3 regions of the Jeotgalibacillus sp. JSM ZJ347 genome follow, and region 3 is predicted to be linked to each of the others. Evidence: predicted binding sites of a transcription regulator. Region 3 holds the regulator's gene; each other region holds the start of a gene.
What was found. The regulator LexA, encoded in region 3, represses DNA repair genes until DNA is damaged. The targets are predictions, from matches to a motif close to CGAACATATGTTCG.
Positions count from the first base shown of each region.

Region 1: the regulator LexA is predicted to act here: its motif matches at 4,818-4,831, upstream of ACH6CZ_RS13750 (Y-family DNA polymerase).
Region 2: the regulator LexA is predicted to act here: its motif matches at 2,135-2,148, upstream of ACH6CZ_RS05465 (YhjD family protein).

Region 1 covers NZ_JBISEN010000005.1:24,861-31,298, reverse strand. The annotation lists gene ACH6CZ_RS13790 (methyl-accepting chemotaxis protein) at 1-498, shown strand, start outside; gene ACH6CZ_RS13785 (DUF6407 family protein) at 779-1,021, opposite strand; gene ACH6CZ_RS13780 (hypothetical protein) at 1,146-1,358, opposite strand; gene ACH6CZ_RS13775 (hypothetical protein) at 1,393-1,602, opposite strand; gene ACH6CZ_RS13770 (hypothetical protein) at 1,712-1,903, shown strand; gene ACH6CZ_RS13765 (hypothetical protein) at 1,959-2,366, shown strand; gene ACH6CZ_RS13760 (hypothetical protein) at 2,605-3,003, opposite strand; gene ACH6CZ_RS13755 (S8 family serine peptidase) at 3,211-4,479, opposite strand; gene ACH6CZ_RS13750 (Y-family DNA polymerase) at 4,896-6,176, shown strand.
Region 2 covers NZ_JBISEN010000001.1:1,076,439-1,082,876, reverse strand. The annotation lists gene ACH6CZ_RS05485 (thiol-disulfide oxidoreductase DCC family protein) at 1-169, shown strand, start outside; gene ACH6CZ_RS05480 (hypothetical protein) at 166-543, opposite strand; gene ACH6CZ_RS05475 (IDEAL domain-containing protein) at 689-928, opposite strand; gene ACH6CZ_RS05470 (competence protein ComK) at 1,141-1,779, shown strand; gene ACH6CZ_RS05465 (YhjD family protein) at 1,719-2,114, opposite strand; gene ACH6CZ_RS05460 (S9 family peptidase) at 2,276-4,255, shown strand; gene ACH6CZ_RS05455 (TVP38/TMEM64 family protein) at 4,619-5,323, shown strand; gene lepB (signal peptidase I) at 5,278-5,832, shown strand; gene addB (helicase-exonuclease AddAB subunit AddB) at 6,117-6,438, shown strand, end outside.
Region 3 covers NZ_JBISEN010000001.1:660,038-666,475, reverse strand. The annotation lists gene glnA (type I glutamate--ammonia ligase) at 1-526, shown strand, start outside; gene ACH6CZ_RS03480 (alpha/beta fold hydrolase) at 626-1,504, shown strand; gene lexA (transcriptional repressor LexA) at 1,578-2,198, opposite strand; gene yneA (cell division suppressor protein YneA) at 2,358-2,690, shown strand; gene ACH6CZ_RS03465 (YneB family resolvase-like protein) at 2,703-3,350, shown strand; gene ACH6CZ_RS03460 (DUF896 domain-containing protein) at 3,424-3,657, shown strand; gene tkt (transketolase) at 3,778-5,784, shown strand; gene ACH6CZ_RS03450 (YneF family protein) at 5,952-6,173, shown strand; gene ACH6CZ_RS03445 (Spo0E family sporulation regulatory protein-aspartic acid phosphatase) at 6,272-6,438, opposite strand, start outside.

The DNA of each region.
Region 1 (6,438 bases), on a different contig from region 3:
ATTGAAGCTGCAAGAGCAGGTGAGCATGGAAAAGGATTTGCGGTTGTAGCAGATGAAGTGAGAAAACTGGCAGAGGAATCTCAACAGTCTTCTGCACAGATCAATACACTGATTGCAGATATTCAATCAGATATTGCGCAGTCTTCCGCATCTTTTGATCAGGTATCAGAAGAAGTGGATGAGGGGCTTTCGCTTATTCAGCATACAAGAAATAATTTTACAGAAATCCTTGAATCAATGGAAAATATTCGTGAGAGCATTTCTTCTATGAACGCTTTTACCAAAGAGGTATCTGATCATACTATCAATGTGAATGGTTCAATCCGGGATATTACTTCAATCTCACAGCGGAACAGTGACCACTCTCAGACAGTCGCTGCCTCAGCGGAAGAACAGCTGGCATCCATGGAAGAAATCAGTGCCTCTTCTGCCGTTCTATCAAAAATGGCGGTTGATCTTCAGGAGCAGATTTCAATGTTTAAAGTTAATAGAGATTAAAGCATATAAAGTGTCCCTGCGCTCCATTCATTTTATGCATCAGCATGTTGCGAGTGGGACCGGGGGCGTTTTCATTTTATTTAAATGGTGTTCAGTGGTGTTTGGGGTAATATGTATTATTAAGTGTTTTTTTACTGGCAGTGAAGTCAGATCTTATCTTTGTTTCATCCTCTCGAAGATTAAGAATGCTAAACCATTTAACCTTAGAAATTCCACCTGAAGTTTAAAAACGCCTGCACGATTCAATTGAATGGTGCGGGCGTTTTTTGTCGTTGTTCCTTCAATAATTCCTCACAACTCTCCCGTTAAAGGCAGACTCAATATCTGTGTATTCGCCTGTGGATTCTACCAGTCTTGTTAACATGTTTTCTTCGATCATTGAATTAAGATAAAGGTGCGGCTCATTCTCTGAATTTCCTTCATGTTCAATTTGAGATCTCATCTCATAAAAATCCAAGACCTCTTTTATAAAAGAATAGAGATTTCCTTGCCAGTTTTCTTTCGCAAAATGTTCAAAGTTCATGTGATCCTCCCCCCTTAAAATGAAGTGATACATATAGTGCTATTGTATAGGGAATACTCAACGGTAGCCAATCACTGAAGCGCTATGAGGGTCTGACCCAGACTTCAGTGTGACTGTGGCATGATCAATTAATTCTCAATTTACGCAAAAAGTACAACCCACCTGCGACAATCATCCCCACCAATGTCACTTTCACAAGTGAAATATGCTCAATTAACGGCGTATGCGTGCTGCGGTTTGAATGAAAGATAGACCACCAACTCGGATCAGGATACAGGTGAGAGACGATTAACCAACTTAAAAACATCACCATCATCAGTGCCCAAAAAAACCTCAATGTCATCCCTCCAGAGATCCGAATTTTTTCTAATTTAGCTTACAATTCTTTTAAGTATCAGGAAGATCCATGGACTCAAAATAAGCAGCGCGCTTGCAATCAGGAAACTGACAAGACCGCAAATGAACGTGGTAATGATTGTATCGACAATTCCGTATTCACGAAAAATTGGGCTGGCAAATGATAATACGCCGATCCTAATGATCAGCCAATAGAATATGTATAGTAATCTGTTCGTTTTCATAACTGGCATTCCTTTTACACTAAAATTATTGCTTTTAATCCATTATATGGTTTTTTTGGTATAGTGTAAGGGTAACGTTTATTAAGGTATGAGTGAGGGGGCGTTATTCGTGAATAAACTGATTCAATCAGGGTGGAAGTTAAGTGTATATGCTGTTGCGACAATGCTTGGTACGTTCATCGGTATTTTTGTCGTTCTGCGTGAACTGAACCTGACTTTTGTACTGATCTATCTGGCTGTGGTTGCTTTCATTATTGCTGGTAATGCGATTTATGTTTTTATTAAAAGTAAAAAAAATTAGCATTACATACCAGGGTAATTGAAATGACAATATTTCAACATAAGGGGAGATTCTCATGAAGACGATAAAAACGTGTCTATTCATAATCATGGCTGTTATTTTCCTAAGCGCTTGTGTGGACGGAAGCGCTGCTGAATCAGGTGAAACATTTCACCTTTCGGAGGTGAGCAGTTCGTCATTTGAAAGTGTGAAAGAAATCGACATTACTGATGGGACGATGGGAGAAAAGCTGACGATTTCAGCAGCTGCTGATATCGCTGACCTGCTTAATAAATTAGAACAGATGGAGTTGACTGAATATGAAATGGATGAGCCAGGTGAAGGGTATTTGTGGTGGGTCAAATTGATCTCTGATGAAGCGGAATTTGATATGACAGATAACAGGATGGGGGACAGGTATTTCGAAATGGAGCCTTCATTTAACGAGATTATCTCAGGTTTTGTAACCTCACAGAATCCATAACCCTGTGTGGACACAATTTCCGCACAGTATCATTTAACCGAAATGTGTAGAAATTGTATGTGACACAGGGAATTGAAATTTATGATTGTAAGTCGTATAACAAAAGCTTTCATTGACTTAAGTCAAGAGAATGGTGATTTTGATAAAAAAAATGAGGCTGTACCATTTAGCTGGTACAGCCTCAGTCAACATTTGATAGATATCATTTGCAGCATAACCCTGTATTTGACGCAGGGCACTAAGAATATTTCTTCCCTAATCTGGTCGCCCACGACTCACACCAGAAAGTATCATACGGTTTCAAAGTATGGCCTTTTTTGATTCGAGATCTCCGGTAATGATAACGGATCGCAGAAGGAACGGTGACAGCAACGATCATGACAGGACCTAACAGCAGGTTTTGAAAGCTGTGTCCATATTCATGAGCTTTAAGCCTGGTGGGGGCTTGTTGCTGCACAAAAAAGAAACCGCCCAAATTCACGCCACCCCAATTTTCCCCAACTTCAAAGTAAATGGCATGATGGAATCTGTGTGGCCGGATACCCATACATAATAAAACAAGCGCGAGTAACATACCGATCAGGTTGATCAGCAAGCCCCAGGTTAGCTGAATGATCCAGAATAGGTAGATATTCATGTTTCGCTCCTTTGTCCTCAGGCACTCTTTAAATGAGTGAGGTTGTTAATGTCATTGTATATGCAGAAGTGAAAAAAAGCGAAATTGGGAAGATGGGGTGAACTGCACGGAAAACCGGTGAAATGCAACAAAAAACCCCCTGAACCGCACGAAACGTCGTGCAATCCAGAGGGAGCGAAGTCTGGGTCAGACCCAGACTTCGCTTTCTTAGTTCACCTTCGCAAATCCAAACCCGGAAGCTAAGTCATCACCAACAGCAGCGCTGCGTCCGCCAAGGATGTCGTTTGCTTTTGCACGGTTTTGAAGCTCAGTGCGGAGCTGGACGTGAGAGAAGCCAGGGTTTTCTGCCCATACTTTTGCTGCAAGTCCTGCTACGTGTGGAGATGCCATTGATGTACCGCTGATTGTGTTATAACCGCCATTTGGCCAAGTTGAGAAGATCGCTGCACCAGGTGCTGAGATTTCAACGTCGCCTTCCTGGATTAGGTAGTCGCCATCTCCTTTACGTACACCTCTTGAAGAGAAATCCGCAACACGGTATGTGCCGTTTTCAAATCTGTTTTCAAGCGCTGCAACTGCCACAGCATTTTCAAGTGCGCCAGGGTAGCCGATTGAACCAACACGGAATCCTGAGTTACCCGCTGCTGCTACTACAAGAACGCCTTTATCATATGCATAGTTTACTGCGTCTTCAATCAGCGGGCTGTTTGCTGATGAACCAAGTGACATGTTGATCACAGTATTTGTGCCGGTTGCCACTGACTGATCAGCTGTGTGGCGGATAGCCGCTGCGATGTCATCAGAGTAACCTGAACCGTCATCACCAAGTACTTTGTATGCCCACAGATCAGCATCCGGAGCAACACCGTATACGCCTGAACCGTCACTGCCGCCATCTGCAAGAACAGAACCTGCAACGTGCGTACCGTGACCATCAACGTCGTTACATGATCCGTTTACAAGCGGAGTAGCCTGTGTGAAATCTTTACACTGCTCAACTGTGCCCTGAAGGTCATGGTGACCGGTGAATACGCCTGTGTCCAGTACAGCTACATTGATGCCTGAGCCACCTGATGTAGCACTTACATTAGCGTCATTATAGATCGCTTCAATGCCCCATGGTGTCTGGTCAGCCGGTGCTGAGAATGCGGTTGTTACGTTTTCTTTGTTTTTTGATGCATATACAGAAACCTCATCCACTTTTGTCAGTGTAAGATTTTTATTGTTTTGAAGCGCTCTAAATTGTGCCTCATTCATATCAGTTGAAAATCCGTTCGCACTCAGCTCCCAGCGAGAATCATATTTCTTTTGCAAGGAAGCTTTCGTTTTTTGAGCTGACTCTCCCGATACTTCTACGTAAACACGGAATTTCTCAGCATTGTTCGACTGCTGATCCGGCGCAGCGCTTGCCCCAGCTGGTACTGCCAGACTTGCTGCAAGTAATAGACTCATTGCGATACTTCTTGATTTCTTCATTTCCCCGACTCCTTTTGTCGAAATATTTTGTGAATAGACTTATCCTAACAAAAGGTGTGCGTCTTGTTTATCGGGAAAATCAGCGAAGTGTTCATACGCTTTAGGGGTATAATTCCCTTTATCTGTATCGGGTTGTACGGAATATTGCCGCTTGGCACTTTTGTAGGTTGGGAAAATTGTAGAAACAGAAGGGTATTCAAGCTTTTTTCTTCTAATAAAAAAGTTTAATTGACCGTATAACTCTCTTCTAAAAAAGTTGGATTTTACATGTATTCACATTTATTCCTTTAAAAAGTGAGTGTAAATCAGAATAAATGTAAAAAGAAACATTGATAAAAAGAACGTTTGTTCGTATAATTTTCTTGAAAGTGGGTATAAGTATAAAAAGAAACTCACGCTGAAAGGGAGTGAAGGTGATGGAGGTTGACTATTCGCTTGAAAAGAGAAAGGAAATTCTCTGTGTAGATATGCGAAGCTTTTATGCCAGCTGTACGGCAGTTGAACTGGGCCAGGATCCTTTAACATGTAAAATTGCGATCATTGGCAACCAGGAGCAAAAGGGCAGTGTCGTGCTTGCTGCTTCTCCGCGCGCAAAAAGCGAGCACGGTATCAGAACCGGCACAAGGCGTCATGAGATCCCCGACATACATGATCTTCAATTAATTGAACCGGATATGGGACAGTACCTCAGGCTGTCCACTGAAATCACGAAGATTTTTACAAGGTTCGTTCCAAAAGAAAATATACACGTTTACAGCGTAGATGAAAGTTTTATTCAGGTGGATGGCACTTCTTCATTATGGGGAGGGCCGCATGCTGTTGCCCAAATGATCTCTGACGATATGATGCGTGAATTTGGTCTGCCGTGTGCAATCGGCATTGGACCCAATATGCTGGTCGCAAAGCTCTGCCTTGATCTGGAAGCGAAAAAGAAAGGCATCTGTGAATGGACTTTTGAAGACATCCCGAAGAAGCTCTGGCCGCTTCAGCCGCTTTCAGCTATGTGGGGAATTGGACGCCAGCTTGAAAAGCGGCTAAACAGAATGGGCATTTACTCAATTGGCGACCTTGCTGCCTATGACCTGAGCCGGCTGGAATCCGTTTTTGGTGTGATGGGCAATCAACTGTATTATCATGCACATGGCATTGACCGCTCTGAGATCGGTGCGCCGATTATTCAGGGACAGGTGAGCTATGGAAAGAGTCAGATCCTTCTCAGAGACTACAATAAAATAGAAGAAATTGAAGCAGTTTTATTAGAGATGTGTGAGGAAATAGCGAGAAGAGCGAGAAATAAACACTTAGGCGGCCGCACGATTCACTTGGGTGTCGGCTACAGCAAACGCACGCCAATTAAATCATTCCACCGCTCAAAGTCACTGGATAAGCCGACTTCTATTACGATGGAAATTTATGAGGTGTGTCTTGAGATTCTTCATGAAAACCTGCAGCCATTCCCAGTCAGAAAAATTTCAATATCACTGACCAACCTGGCAGATGACTCAGCACTGCAGCTGGACCTGTTCAACCCTGGACGAGAAAAAGTTCACCGGCTCGGCTACGTCATGGATGATGTCCGCCAGCGCTTCGGCTCAACCGCCCTGCTCAGAGCCATTTCCTATACAGAAGGCGGCACAACGAGAAGAAGGTCCAGGTTGATAGGCGGGCATATTTCGAAGAAGGAGTCTATGAGTTGAAGTTAATTATTTGAGTTTAACCAAGCAAAGAAGATTAGCTTACGTAGAAAGATACTGTTAAAAGTTTTGATTTGTAATGTAAAATAAGATTTAGATTAAAATCATAGTGCAGCGGAGCGTAAGGCGGCGACTCCACCGGGATGCGACGGACAGCTGAGACCCCGCAGGCGCGAAGCGTTGAGGAGGCTTGATTGAACCGGAGCTATAAACCAGCTCACGGGGAAAGGGCCCGCCTGAAACGCAGCGAAACGATTAAAAAAGC
Region 2 (6,438 bases), 420 kb from region 3:
CCGTTCACTGGATGGACCTGTTAAGCTGCTTTCACTGCTATTGATCGTGCCGCGGCCAATCCGTGATTTGGCTTATGATGCTTTTGCAAGAAACAGGTTTCACTGGTTCGGGAAAAAGCAGTCGTGCAAACTGCCGACGCCTGAAGAAAGACGCAGACTGATTGATTAGTCTGCGTCTTTTTTGTCACTTTGAATCGGTGTGTAGCTTTTGGTACGGAACTGATCTTTCATCAGCTGGATGCTTAAGATCAAACACAGCATACCTGTCAGCCAGATGAGTCCGGCAACACCGAGCAGAAAATGAATTTCATCAGATACATTTTCAACTGTCGGATCGTTAAAACCTCCGCCAAGGCCTATCCAGAATACAATATAAGCGATTATCGTCAGACCAAGGTGAGCAGCCAGCCATAAAAAGGCAGTTTTCATACGCGGAGCGCGTCGGATTGAATATAGTATAAAAATAATTGCTGCAAGCGCGGCTGCAACGAATCCCCATTCAATGATGAATAGAAACGTGCTGTTTAGTTCTTCAGTCAGCATGGGCGGGCTCCTTATCATGAATTATATTCGATAGGTCTATTATTCATGATTACTGCTCGAAATGCCACTCTGGAGGGGTGGCGATTTCATGACAAAAGTTGAACCCCCTGCATAATTTGTTGCCTGTCTGCAGGGGGCTCAAGTACTACACACCGTGTGTGTCCTCTAATGTATTTAATTCTGCTGAACACTTCATAAAAGCGTCTTGATCTTTGTTGTCTAACGCTTCATTAATAGCTGATACAAGCTGCTCCTTGCGATGACGGACAAGAATTTCATTTAATACCATGTCCACGTAAATTTCCATCATCGTCATTTCACTGGATTGTTTCTGAGGGACGGTTGACTCATTCATGAACTCTGCGAACGATTTGTTGTTTTCCATCTTCATCATCACCTCTGCTACTTTTTTTCATTATAGAGAATATCAGCGAGAATATCAACAGAAAGTTTCAAATTTTTAGACAATATAAACTTTTATATTGTTATATAGCTAAAATATCCGGAATAGGCCGAACATATTTGGAAAAATTTATGTATACTTTTGGAGATTGTATAGTGTATGATGATTCCATAATCATATAAAGGAGTGATAAAATGGAATTTATGACAGCTGCAGAAACCTACACAGTCAGTGCGAGTACAATGATTCTAGAACCGAAAATTGAAGGAGGAAGTTTGACGGGGACCATTATTTACGAAAAAGACAGGTCGCCTTTTACAGTCGATATGAAACCAATGGAGATCATGGAGCATTCCTGCCTGTATTATTTTTCATCCTACGAAGGACGTAAAATCTCATCAAGATTCCTCACAAGCTTCAGCCACAAACCTCCCATTGTAGTCGATCCGATATCAGATATTTATTTTTTCTCCACTCATTCTGATTCAAATAAAAGTAACTACTGGATTGCGATGAATCACGTAGTCAGTATTGAGAAAAATGATGATCTTAACAATGAGACAAAACTCACTCTATCAGGAAACAGTATCATCACACTCCCAATCTCAAAGCGAGCCACTCACCTGCAGTACTTAAAAGCTTCTGTACTATCCCTCAAGCTTAATCAAAATATTAACTCTATACGTGAAAAAACAGAAGATACCTACAAAACGGAGCTGAGCAAGAAGCGCTTCGGATTCGCAGAGTATCTTGAAAGAATTGAACACGCAGATCAGGACCGTATCAACCCCGATGATGGCGGCGACATGGACTTTAACCGTCCAATTAAATAATACCTCAGCAGGTTCTCAACGTGATTTCTGATCCTCGGATTAAAATAGTTGTGCTGCTCTTCATACCCCTTATACACAAACAGATACATCGTAAAAGCTTCATCGGACTTTAACTTAACCACCTTCATGCCGTGATCTCTCATATACTTTTTCAAAGTCACAAGCTCACGCTGAACAGCAATCATTGTTTCTTCAATTAACTCAATATAAGGTCTGGGGAGCTTAACACCACTCTTTTCAATCACAATCTGATCACGTTCAAGAACCTTCAGCACCATCGGAAGATAAAAAGCATTCTCCAGCCGGTCCCGGTCCTCAGTTGGAATCTTTGTCACTGAAATCTCCTCCTGTAAAACGAACATGTGTTCTATATTATTTTACACAGATTTTTTCAATATACAACTGTTATTTGTTTGCATTATTCACAAAAAAATCTGATAATAGAACAAGCGGTTATCTCGAAAACCGAAATATCTGATTCACCGGAGGAGATTTCATGACACACAAGCGCAACATCACAGCAGAAGACCTGTATAAAATTGAATCACTCACAGACCCTAGATGGTCACCGGATGGCAAACATATCTTATTTGTCAAAACACATATTAATGAAGAACATACATATTCATCAAACTTATTTTTATATGATCAGGAAAACGAAGAGTTGAACCAGTGGACATATGGAGACAATAGAGTATCCTCACCTAGATGGTCACCGGACGGCAGGAAAGTAGTATTCGTCTCAAACCGCTCCGGAAAAAACCAGCTCTACGTTTTACCGGTAAGCGGCGGGGAAGCGAAGCAGGTAACAGAGACAGAAAACGGAGCAGGTAATCCTGTCTGGTCACCATGCAGCGGCAAACTCGCATTCACGGTATCTCTTGAACCGGAAGACGCACTGAATGAAAAGAAGAAAAAAGAAGATGACGATAAAAAGCTGAAGCCGTTTGTAACAGATTCAATGAAATACAAAGCGGACGGTGCAGGTCTGCTTGATGATAAAAAGCAGCAGATCGCCATCATTGACCTGCAAACAGAAGAGCTGAACCAGCTGACAAAAGGAGAAGACAGTTATTCACCCTTAGCCTGGTCACCGGATGGAAAGCAGCTTGCTTATGTAACAGATGCAGATACAAAGGATAAAGACTTTTCATTTAACAATGAGCTGTATCTCTATAACCCTGAAGATGACACAAAAGTGCATATTCAGACGGCTGAAGGGTACGTTGGATTTGCTGCGTGGTCACCGGACGGCGGACATCTTGCATTTACAGCATCAGGCAGAACATACGAAAATGCTACGCACAGCGAACTCTGGATATGGAACCAGGCATCAGGAGCAGCTGAGTGTCTGACAGAAGGAATTGATGCACCTGTCGGAGATTACGCGATTGGTGATATTCAGCAGGGAGCGAATATGCCAGGCGCTGTCTGGGCTGACAATAACAGCCTGTACTTTGTCATTACTGATCAGGGCAATGTCAATCTGTATTACGCATCAATTGATGGTGCCGTGTATCCGGCCTATGAAGGGAATCACCACGTCTACGGCTTTGATGTGCACGGCGATTCACAACGAGTAGCTGCTGCGATCAGTACAACGGAGAATCCAGGTGACCTTCATGTGATTCATGTTCCGACAGGAGAAGCAAAACAGGTGACAAATGTAAATCAGCAGCTGCTTGACGAGGTTGAAATAGTCGCGCCTGAAGCAGTCTCTTATGAAAGCACAGACGGTTATACCGTGCACGGCTGGTTCATGAAGCCTGCAGGTTATAAAGATGGAGAAAAAGCACCGATGATTTTAAATATTCATGGTGGTCCTCATGCGATGTATGCCAATACGTTTTTCCATGAAATGCAGCTGCTTGCATCTAGTGGTTATGCAGTACTCTATACAAACCCGCGCGGAAGCCATGGCTACGGCCAGACTTTCGTTAATGCAGTCAGAGGTGACTACGGCGGAGGAGACTACCGCGACCTGATGGCAGCAGTGGACGGCGCACTTGAACAGTTTGACTTCATCGACCGTGACCGGCTCGGTGTCACAGGCGGAAGCTACGGCGGGTTCATGACAAACTGGATCACAGGTCATACAGACCGCTTTAAAGCAGCAGTTACACAGCGCTGCATCAGTAACTGGATCAGCTTCTACGGCGTCAGTGATATCGGCTACTACTTCAGCGAGTGGCAGATCCAGGCAGACCTTGGCGATATTGATACACTATGGAAGCACTCACCGCTTGCCTATGCTGATCAGATCAAAACGCCACTGCTGATCATGCACAGTGAAAACGACTACCGCTGCCCGATCGAACAGGCAGAGCAGTTATACATTGCACTGAAAAGAAAAGAGAAAAAAACGCGCCTGGTCAGATTTCCGGAATCAGACCACAACCTGTCCAGAACAGGTAAACCAGAACTCAGACTCGAAAGACTGAACCACCTGACAGGCTGGATGAATGAGTATATTTAAATAATCAAGTTTAATGGATATAATATATTTTACTTGTATAGCTGCCATTTCACTTTATAAGTGAGGTCACAGTGTAGCGGAGCGGAGGGCGGCGACTCCAACGGGATATGACGGACAGGTGAGACCCCGCAGGCGCAAAGCGACGAGGAGGCTCACCGCCGTCCCCGTGGAAAGCGTCCGCCCGAAGCGTAGCGAAACGGTTCCAAAACCCGAGACATCTTCGTCCGGGTTTTTATTTTTCATTTGTCATAGTTTGTACAAAACAAAACAAGGGAAAAATATAGCCGTAATAGGCGGTATTTTCCGAATTATGCTATACTGATAAAAAATAGCCGTCAGTCTATAGACCAGAGGAGCGTTTGAATGACGTTGGAAACTCTAGAAGCATGGTTTACACTCGAAAATCTTCGTGAATTAATTGCAGAGTATCGGGCATTCGGACCGCTAATCGGCTTCCTGCTGCCAGTGATCGAAGCATTTCTGCCTTTCCTGCCGCTCGTCGCTTTTGTAGTGGCGAATGCAAATGCATATGGGGTGCTTTTCGGCATACTGCTCTCATGGGCGGGTGCTTCAGTGGGCGCGTTAATGGTCTTTTGGCTGCTCAGACGCTTTGGCCACCTCAGGCTGTTTTACTTCTTAAGTAACCAGAAGCAGATCAGAAAACTCACTACCTGGGTGGAACAGCATGGATTCGGTCCATTGTTTCTGCTCCTGTGTTTTCCATTTACACCGTCAGCACTTGTCAACGTGGTAGCGGGCCTGTCCCGTATCAGTTTCATACAGTATATGCTGGCTGTTGTAACAGGGAAACTCGTGATGATTTCTACGATTTCATTCATCGGTGCAGACATCGTCTCACTGATACGGGAACCGGTTAAAACAGCGATCGTGCTTGGCGTCATTGTTGTCTTATGGCTGGTTGGAAAAAGAGTAGAGAAAAAGATCAATAAAAAAATGGAACGTGACATATTGATGCACGAGCGTCATAGAAAGTCTGCCGGGAATGAAAGGTTGGAGAATAGATGGAATCGTGGAAAAAAGAAAGCTTCGAATGGCTCAAAGCATTAGCAGTAGGAGTCGTGATTGTACTGGTAGTCCGCATTTTTCTTTTTTCAAATTATGTGGTAGAAGGTGCATCCATGCAACCGACGCTGCAGGATGGCAACAAGCTTGTTATTAATAAAATCGGATATCAGATTGGCGATATCGACAGGTTTGATGTCATCGTCTTTCATGCAAATGAATCAGAAGATTACGTAAAAAGAGTCATCGGGCTTCCAGGAGATGAAGTCTCTTATGAAGACGATCAGCTTTATATAAACGGAGAATACTACGAAGAACCATACCTTGAAGAATTCCGCACAGAAGAAGGGCGCCTGACTGGTGACTTTACACTCGAAGAAATTCCCGGAGGACAAATAGAAGTGCCTGAAGGACAATTATTTGTCCTCGGAGATAACCGTCAGGAAAGTCTGGATAGCCGCATAATCGGCTTCATCGACCAGGACTCAGTCGTCGGCAAAGTAAACCTCAGATACTGGCCGCTAAATGAACTGGATGTAAGATTTTATGAATAATCATTTTCAGTGTGACGGATACATGCGGAGCTGACCCTCGGAGAGCAGGACGGAGACTCCCGCCCCAGGAAGGGACAGGTGAGACCCCGGAAGGCGAAGCCTGAGGAGGCTCACCGCCCGGGGGCAGGAAAGCGCAGTCCTGATCGGAGAGGTTCAGCGGTTACTGAATGAGAATAAATGAAAGAGCTGTCCAATTGGATGGCTCTTTTCATTTTCCCGTCACTTTTCATTAACCCCAAATTGTAAGATAATAGCTATATGCAAACGATAAAGGAGGCACAATCATGCCGCTGATGATCAAAACAGGACGTTCCGGAACCGGTAAAACAGATCACATCATAAGTGAAATCACCGCTAAAGTCAAAAGCGACCCGTCAGGTGATCCCATCCTACTGATCGTACCTGAACAAATGACCTTCCAGTCAGAATACCGCCTTGCGCTTGAAACCGGTGGAATGGTCAGAGTGCAGGTGCTGAGCTTCACCCGCCTCGCTTGGAGAATTCTGCAGGAAACAGGTGGCGCCACCCGTATACATATTAACCACACAGGAGCAAGCATGCTCGTCAGAAAGCTGATCAACGAACAGAAGGAACAAATGATTATGT
Region 3 (6,438 bases):
AATGAAGCAATTCATGGCTGGTGTGCTTAAGCACGCATCAGGGTTTACAGCTGTGACAAACCCTACTGTAAACTCTTACAAGCGTCTTGTACCGGGTTATGAAGCACCTTGCTACATTGCATGGTCTGCAAGAAACCGTAGCCCGCTAGTCAGAATCCCGGCTTCACGTGGAATGAGTACACGTGTGGAAGTGCGTTCAGTAGATCCATCTGCAAACCCATATCTTGCAATGGCCGTTATGCTTAAAGCGGGTCTTGATGGAATTAAAAATGGTCTGACACCACCAGAATCAATTGATAGAAATATCTATGTAATGGATAAAGCTGAGCGTGAAGCAGCAGGTATCAAAGATCTTCCAGGTACTCTTTTTGCAGCGCTTGAAGAACTTAAGAACGATCAGGTTATCATCGACGGACTTGGAGAACATATCTTTGAGCATTTCGTTGAAGCTAAAGAAATCGAATGGGATATGTTCCGTACGCAGGTTCACCCATGGGAGAGAGAACAGTATTTAGAAATGTATTAATCAATCAAACCTCTGAAGCAACTTTGCTTCAGAGGTTTTTTCTATTTAGCAGTACAATAATGAAAAAGCTGGGTATATAAACGGTAAGGGGGGATGATAATGGCTGAATCATATAAAGGATTTAAATCAATAGAGGGATATAATCAGTATCAATCCGCATATAAAGAGGTCATGAAGTTATGGAAGATACCATATAAAGATAATAAGATTACAACTAAGTTTGGAGACGTTTCAGTTCTGGAATGCGGAAATCGGCAAAAAGAACCGCTCATCTTTTTTCATGCGTTTGGTTTCAGTTCTGCAGAATGGTATGGATGTGCTGAAAACTTAGCGGAAGACTATCTGCTTTACTTTGTCGATGTATTAGGAGAGTTTAATAACAGCAACACAAAGGAACATTTAAATGAACGGGAAGATTATGTTGATTGGATAACAGAGCTAATAGATGCTCTAAACATAGCGAATGTAACGATGATCGGCCATTCCAATGGTGGATGGCACGCACTTAATTACGCCATTTTAAAGCCGGATAGAGTGAAATCTCTAATTATATTATCTCCTGCTGCTTCAATAAAAAGAATGAATGTCTCTTTCTATTCCAGATTGTTATTAACGAACATGATTCCAAATGAGACCGTCATTAAAAATCATTTCTGCAGCTGGCTGACCAGGGAGAAAACGGAAGAGCATAAGCGGCTGTTTAACCTTTATTACCTTGGACAGAAGCATGTCAGCTGGGAGTATGTAATGACACCACCGAAACTGTTTAAAGCAGCTGAACTGGATACGTTAATGATGCCTGTCTACGTTGCAGTTGGAAGAGATGAAGTTATTTATGATCCGTATAAGCTGCTTGAAAAGGCAGGTGATAAAATACGAACATGTAATACGCATATGTTCGATTCCGGGGGACATATGCTACCAATAGAGATCTCGGGGGAAGTTTCCTCTTATATTAAAAAAGTGCTTGATGAATAGATTAAGATGTTTAGATCAGGCATCATTAAAAAAGCAGAACGCATTGACAAATTTGTCAATGCGTTCTGCTTTTTTAATGAACCTGTCTGTAAACGCCTACTACTTTTCCAAGTATTGAAACGTTACTTAAAATAATAGGTGCCATAGAAGAATTCTCAGGCTGTAGTCTTACATAATCTTTCTCTTTAAAGAAACGTTTTACCGTTGCTTCATCTTCATCTGTCATTGCTACAACAATGTCTCCGTTATTCGCAGTATTTTGTTGTTTTACGATGACGAGATCTCCGTCTAAAATTCCGGCTTCTATCATAGAATCTCCCATGATCTCTAACATGAACACGGCATCATCCGATGAGGCAAGTCTCTCGGGAAGAGGGAAGTATTCCTCTACATTTTCAATAGCAGTAATAGGTGATCCGGCAGTAACTTTACCAACAAGCGGAACGTTTATTACACGCTGAGTAGGGATTTTTTCTTCTTCAAGAGAGATCACTTCAATCGCTCTTGGCTTTGTTGGATCCCTTCTGATTAACCCTTTGCTTTCCAGTCTCGCAAGATGACCATGTACTGTAGAACTTGATGCCAGCCCAACAGCAAGACCTATTTCACGAACAGATGGTGGATAACCTTTATCCTGAACTTCGCGTTTAATGAAGTTTAATATATCAAGCTGTCGTTTTGATAATTTCTTCACACTGCAGCACCTCTTTTCAGTTTGAAACTTTTCTAAATTATAGCATAGCGATTTTAAAAATACAAACATAAGTTCGAGTTTTTGTGTTGACCAAAACAAATGTTCGTATTATACTCAAGTTAACAAAAGCGAACACATATTCGATGGAGGCGGTTAATTATGACAGGATTGTGGAGGAAATATTCATTTGTTATTCTATTCGTGGTGACTGCACTTTTTTTCAGCTTATTTCTTGTCTTTACGAACACAGCGAACAGTGATGCAACCTATGCAGAAATAACTGTTCAAAAAGGAGATACTCTCTGGGCGTATGCTGAAGAATACTCAAGTCATACTTCGATGTCCCCGGAAGGGTTTATTGAATGGGTAACTGAATATAATGGGCTATCTTCCCATAAAATTGTCACAGGGGAACAGCTGAAGCTTCCGGTACCCGAGGAAGCTTTTAAATTCAGTGAAGACGCGATTCACCTGGCATCTGAACGGAATTAAGGAGTGAACGTGTTGAAAGTAATTATTTACTGCAGAGTCAGTACAGAAAAAGAAACTCAGGAAACTTCACTTACACGGCAGGAAGAGGAACTGATTGCCCTTGCCGATAAAATGAACTATCAGGTAGTTTCGATTATTAGTAAAAAGGAAAGTGGATTTGATCTGGATCGTGAAGGTGTATTTGAGCTGCTGGAGCAGGTTCGGGAGTTTAATGCTGAAGGTCTTTTAATTCAGGATGAGACGCGGATCGGAAGAGGAAACGCTAAAATTGCACTTTTACATACATTGCAAAAAGAAGGTGTGAAGATATTCACCATTGCACATGATGGGGAACTTCAGCTGTCTGAATCAGATTCAATGATTCTTCAAATTGTGAGTATGGTGGAAGAGCATCAGCGGAAACTCCATAACCTGAAAATTAAAAGAGGAATGAGGCGTGCTGTAGAGCAGGGCTTCAAACCGCATAGAAATCTGAAGAACCGTGGAAACAAAGAAGGTAGGGAAAAGATTGAAATACCAGTCGATGAGATCGTCAGGCTGAGAGGGAATGGGCTAACATTTCAGGAAATTGCATCTGTATTAAGAGGTCTTGGACACCCTGTGTCTAAAGCAACTGTTCATAGAAGGTATGTTGAGTATATGGAATCAGAGATAACGTAAACAAATTACTTGTCAAACTTAAACCTTTCTTTTAACATACATAGAAGCTTACCTGAAAGAAAGGGTGAAAGACATGTTATCTGAAGATAAAATTAAAAGAATAAATGAACTGTCAAAAAAATCAAAAGAAGATACTCTTACTAAAGCTGAAGCAGATGAACAGCAGGCTCTAAGACAGGAATATTTACAGGCGTTTAGAGGATCAATGAAACAAACGATTGAAAATGTTACTGTCATTGATCCTGAAGGCCAGGATGTCACTCCACAAAAACTTAAAGATGCAAAAAACAGGAATAAAATGAACTGAATGTTTCCGGTTTTTACCTGGAGTAAGAAGTTTTTTGTAGAAAAGAAGAGATGTTTGTACATCTCTCTTTTTTTTTTGTACAATAAGACGTATCACGTGAGTTTAGAGAGGATGTAGATGATGTTTAACAAGACAGATGATTTAGCAATTAACACAATCAGAACGTTATCAATTGATGCAATTGATAAAGCAAACTCGGGGCATCCGGGACTTCCTATGGGGGCTGCGCCATTTGCATATACTTTATGGACTCAGTTCATGAACCACAATCCGAAGAATCCGGACTGGTTCGATCGTGACCGTTTCGTTCTTTCAGCTGGTCATGGCTCGATGCTGCTTTATAGCCTGCTTCACCTTTCCGGCTATGATTTATCACTTGATGAAATTAAAAACTTCAGACAATGGGGATCTAAGACACCAGGTCACCCTGAATACAAACATACGAAAGGCATTGAGGCAACTACTGGTCCTCTTGGACAGGGAATTGGCATGGCAGTAGGTATGGCAATGGCTGAAAAGCACTTAAGCGCCAAATACAATCGTGAAAAATACAATGTAGTTGATCACTATACTTATACACTATGCGGAGATGGAGACCTGATGGAAGGTGTATCTTCTGAAGCAGCTTCACTTGCAGGACATCTTCAGCTGGACAAATTGATCGTTCTTTATGATTCAAATGATATTTCACTTGACGGCGACCTTGACCGTTCATTCTCTGAGAGCGTAAAACAAAGGTTCGAATCTTACAACTGGCAATATATCCGTGTTGATGATGGAAACGATGTTGCTGACGTTGCAGATGCGATTAAAAAGGCTAAAGCTGATACAAGCCGTCCTACAATGATTGAAATTAAGACAGTTATCGGTTTTGGCTCACCTAACAGAGCAGGCACTTCAAAAGCACACGGTGCTCCACTTGGTGCGGATGAAACCACTCTTGCTAAGGAAGCTTATCAGTGGGAAGCTGAAGAGTCTTTCTATGTACCTGATGAAGTGTATAAGCGCTTTGAAGAGCTTGTCGCTCAAAATGGTGTTGAAAAAGAAAATGAATGGAATGAAAAGTTCCAGAGTTATAAATCTGCTTATCCGGAACTTGCACAGGAACTTGAAAATGCCATGAACGGAAAACTTGCAGATAATTGGGATCAGGAACTTCCTGTGTATGAAGAAGGTAAAGCACTTGCAAGTCGTGCATCTTCAGGTGAAGTCCTTAATGCAATCTCTAAAACGGTTCCTACGTTATTTGGCGGCTCAGCTGACCTTGCGGGATCAAACAACACGATGATGAAAGATGAAGCTGACTTCACACCTGAAACACCTGAAGGAAGAAATATCTGGTTCGGTGTTCGTGAATTTGCGATGGGAACTGCGCTAAATGGTATGGCACTGCACGGAGGACTGCGTGTGTATGGTGGTACATTCTTTGTATTCAGTGACTATGTAAGACCTGCAATCAGACTTTCAGCGCTAATGGGTGTACCGGTTACATACGTATTCACTCATGACAGTATTGCTGTTGGTGAAGATGGTCCGACACATGAGCCAGTTGAACAGCTGCCGTCACTGAGAGCGATGCCAGGGTTATCAGTGATTCGTCCGGCTGATGGTAACGAAGTGGCTGCTGCATGGAAGCTGTCTATGGAAGCGCAAGATCACCCGACAACACTTGTCCTTACACGTCAGGGGTTACCTACACTGCCAGGTACTGCAGAGAGCGCCTATGAAGGTGTTAAAAAAGGAGCGTATATCGTATCTCCATCTGAAAAAGATGAAGCCGATGTACTTCTTTTAGCGAGCGGTTCTGAAGTAGGTCTTGCGTATGAAGCGCAACAATCATTACGTGAAAAAAATATTGATGCAGCAGTTGTATCAATGCCTTCATGGGACCGCTTTGAAAAGCAGTCAGCAGAATATAAGCAGTCTGTTCTTCCGAAGAATGTTAAGAAGCGTTTCGCGATTGAAATGGCATCACCGCTTGGTTGGGAACGTTATACAGGCGATGAAGGCGAAGTGCTTGGAATTGATACGTTTGGTGCTTCAGCTCCAGGCGGGAAAGTACTTGAAGAATATGGCTTTACAGTAGAGAATGTTGTAAAACGGGTAGAGTCTTTACTTCAGGCCTAATCAAAATGACTAAGCTGGTGGGCGGTAACTCTGCTCACCAGCTTTATTTGTAGCGGTCATGAAAATAAAAATCATATAACTGCACGAATTATGTAATAAATGATTGTATAATACGGATTGTTCTTGTACACTTTTATATGAAAGTAACAAATAGGAGGCAATATGAAATGGAATTATGGCTTGCAATTGTATTAATTGTTGTAGCTTTGCTGGCCGGAGTCGCACTTGGATTTTTCATCGCTCGTAAATACATGATGACTTATCTTAAAAAGAACCCGCCGATTAATGAGCAAATGCTTCGTATGATGATGATGCAGATGGGAATGAAACCGTCGCAGAAGAAAATCAATCAGATGATGAGTGCTATGAATAAGCAGCAGGAAAAATAATAAATGAACAGGTACTTCGCTTAGGCTGAAGTGCCTTTTATGTTTATTACACATCGCTTTAAACAAAATAAAAAAGGCTTCTCAGCAGGAAGCCTTTTTTATTTGGTCTGCATTTCTAACGCAGCAGGTCTGTAAGTGTGTATTTTTTCAAATTCATTCAGAAGATCGTCAAGTTCCTGTGAATATCTAACGGCAGAAGGGGATGATAATCCTTCTTTTGCAGCAGTGCGGATTAATACCTGACGTTTATCTTCAATCGCTTCAA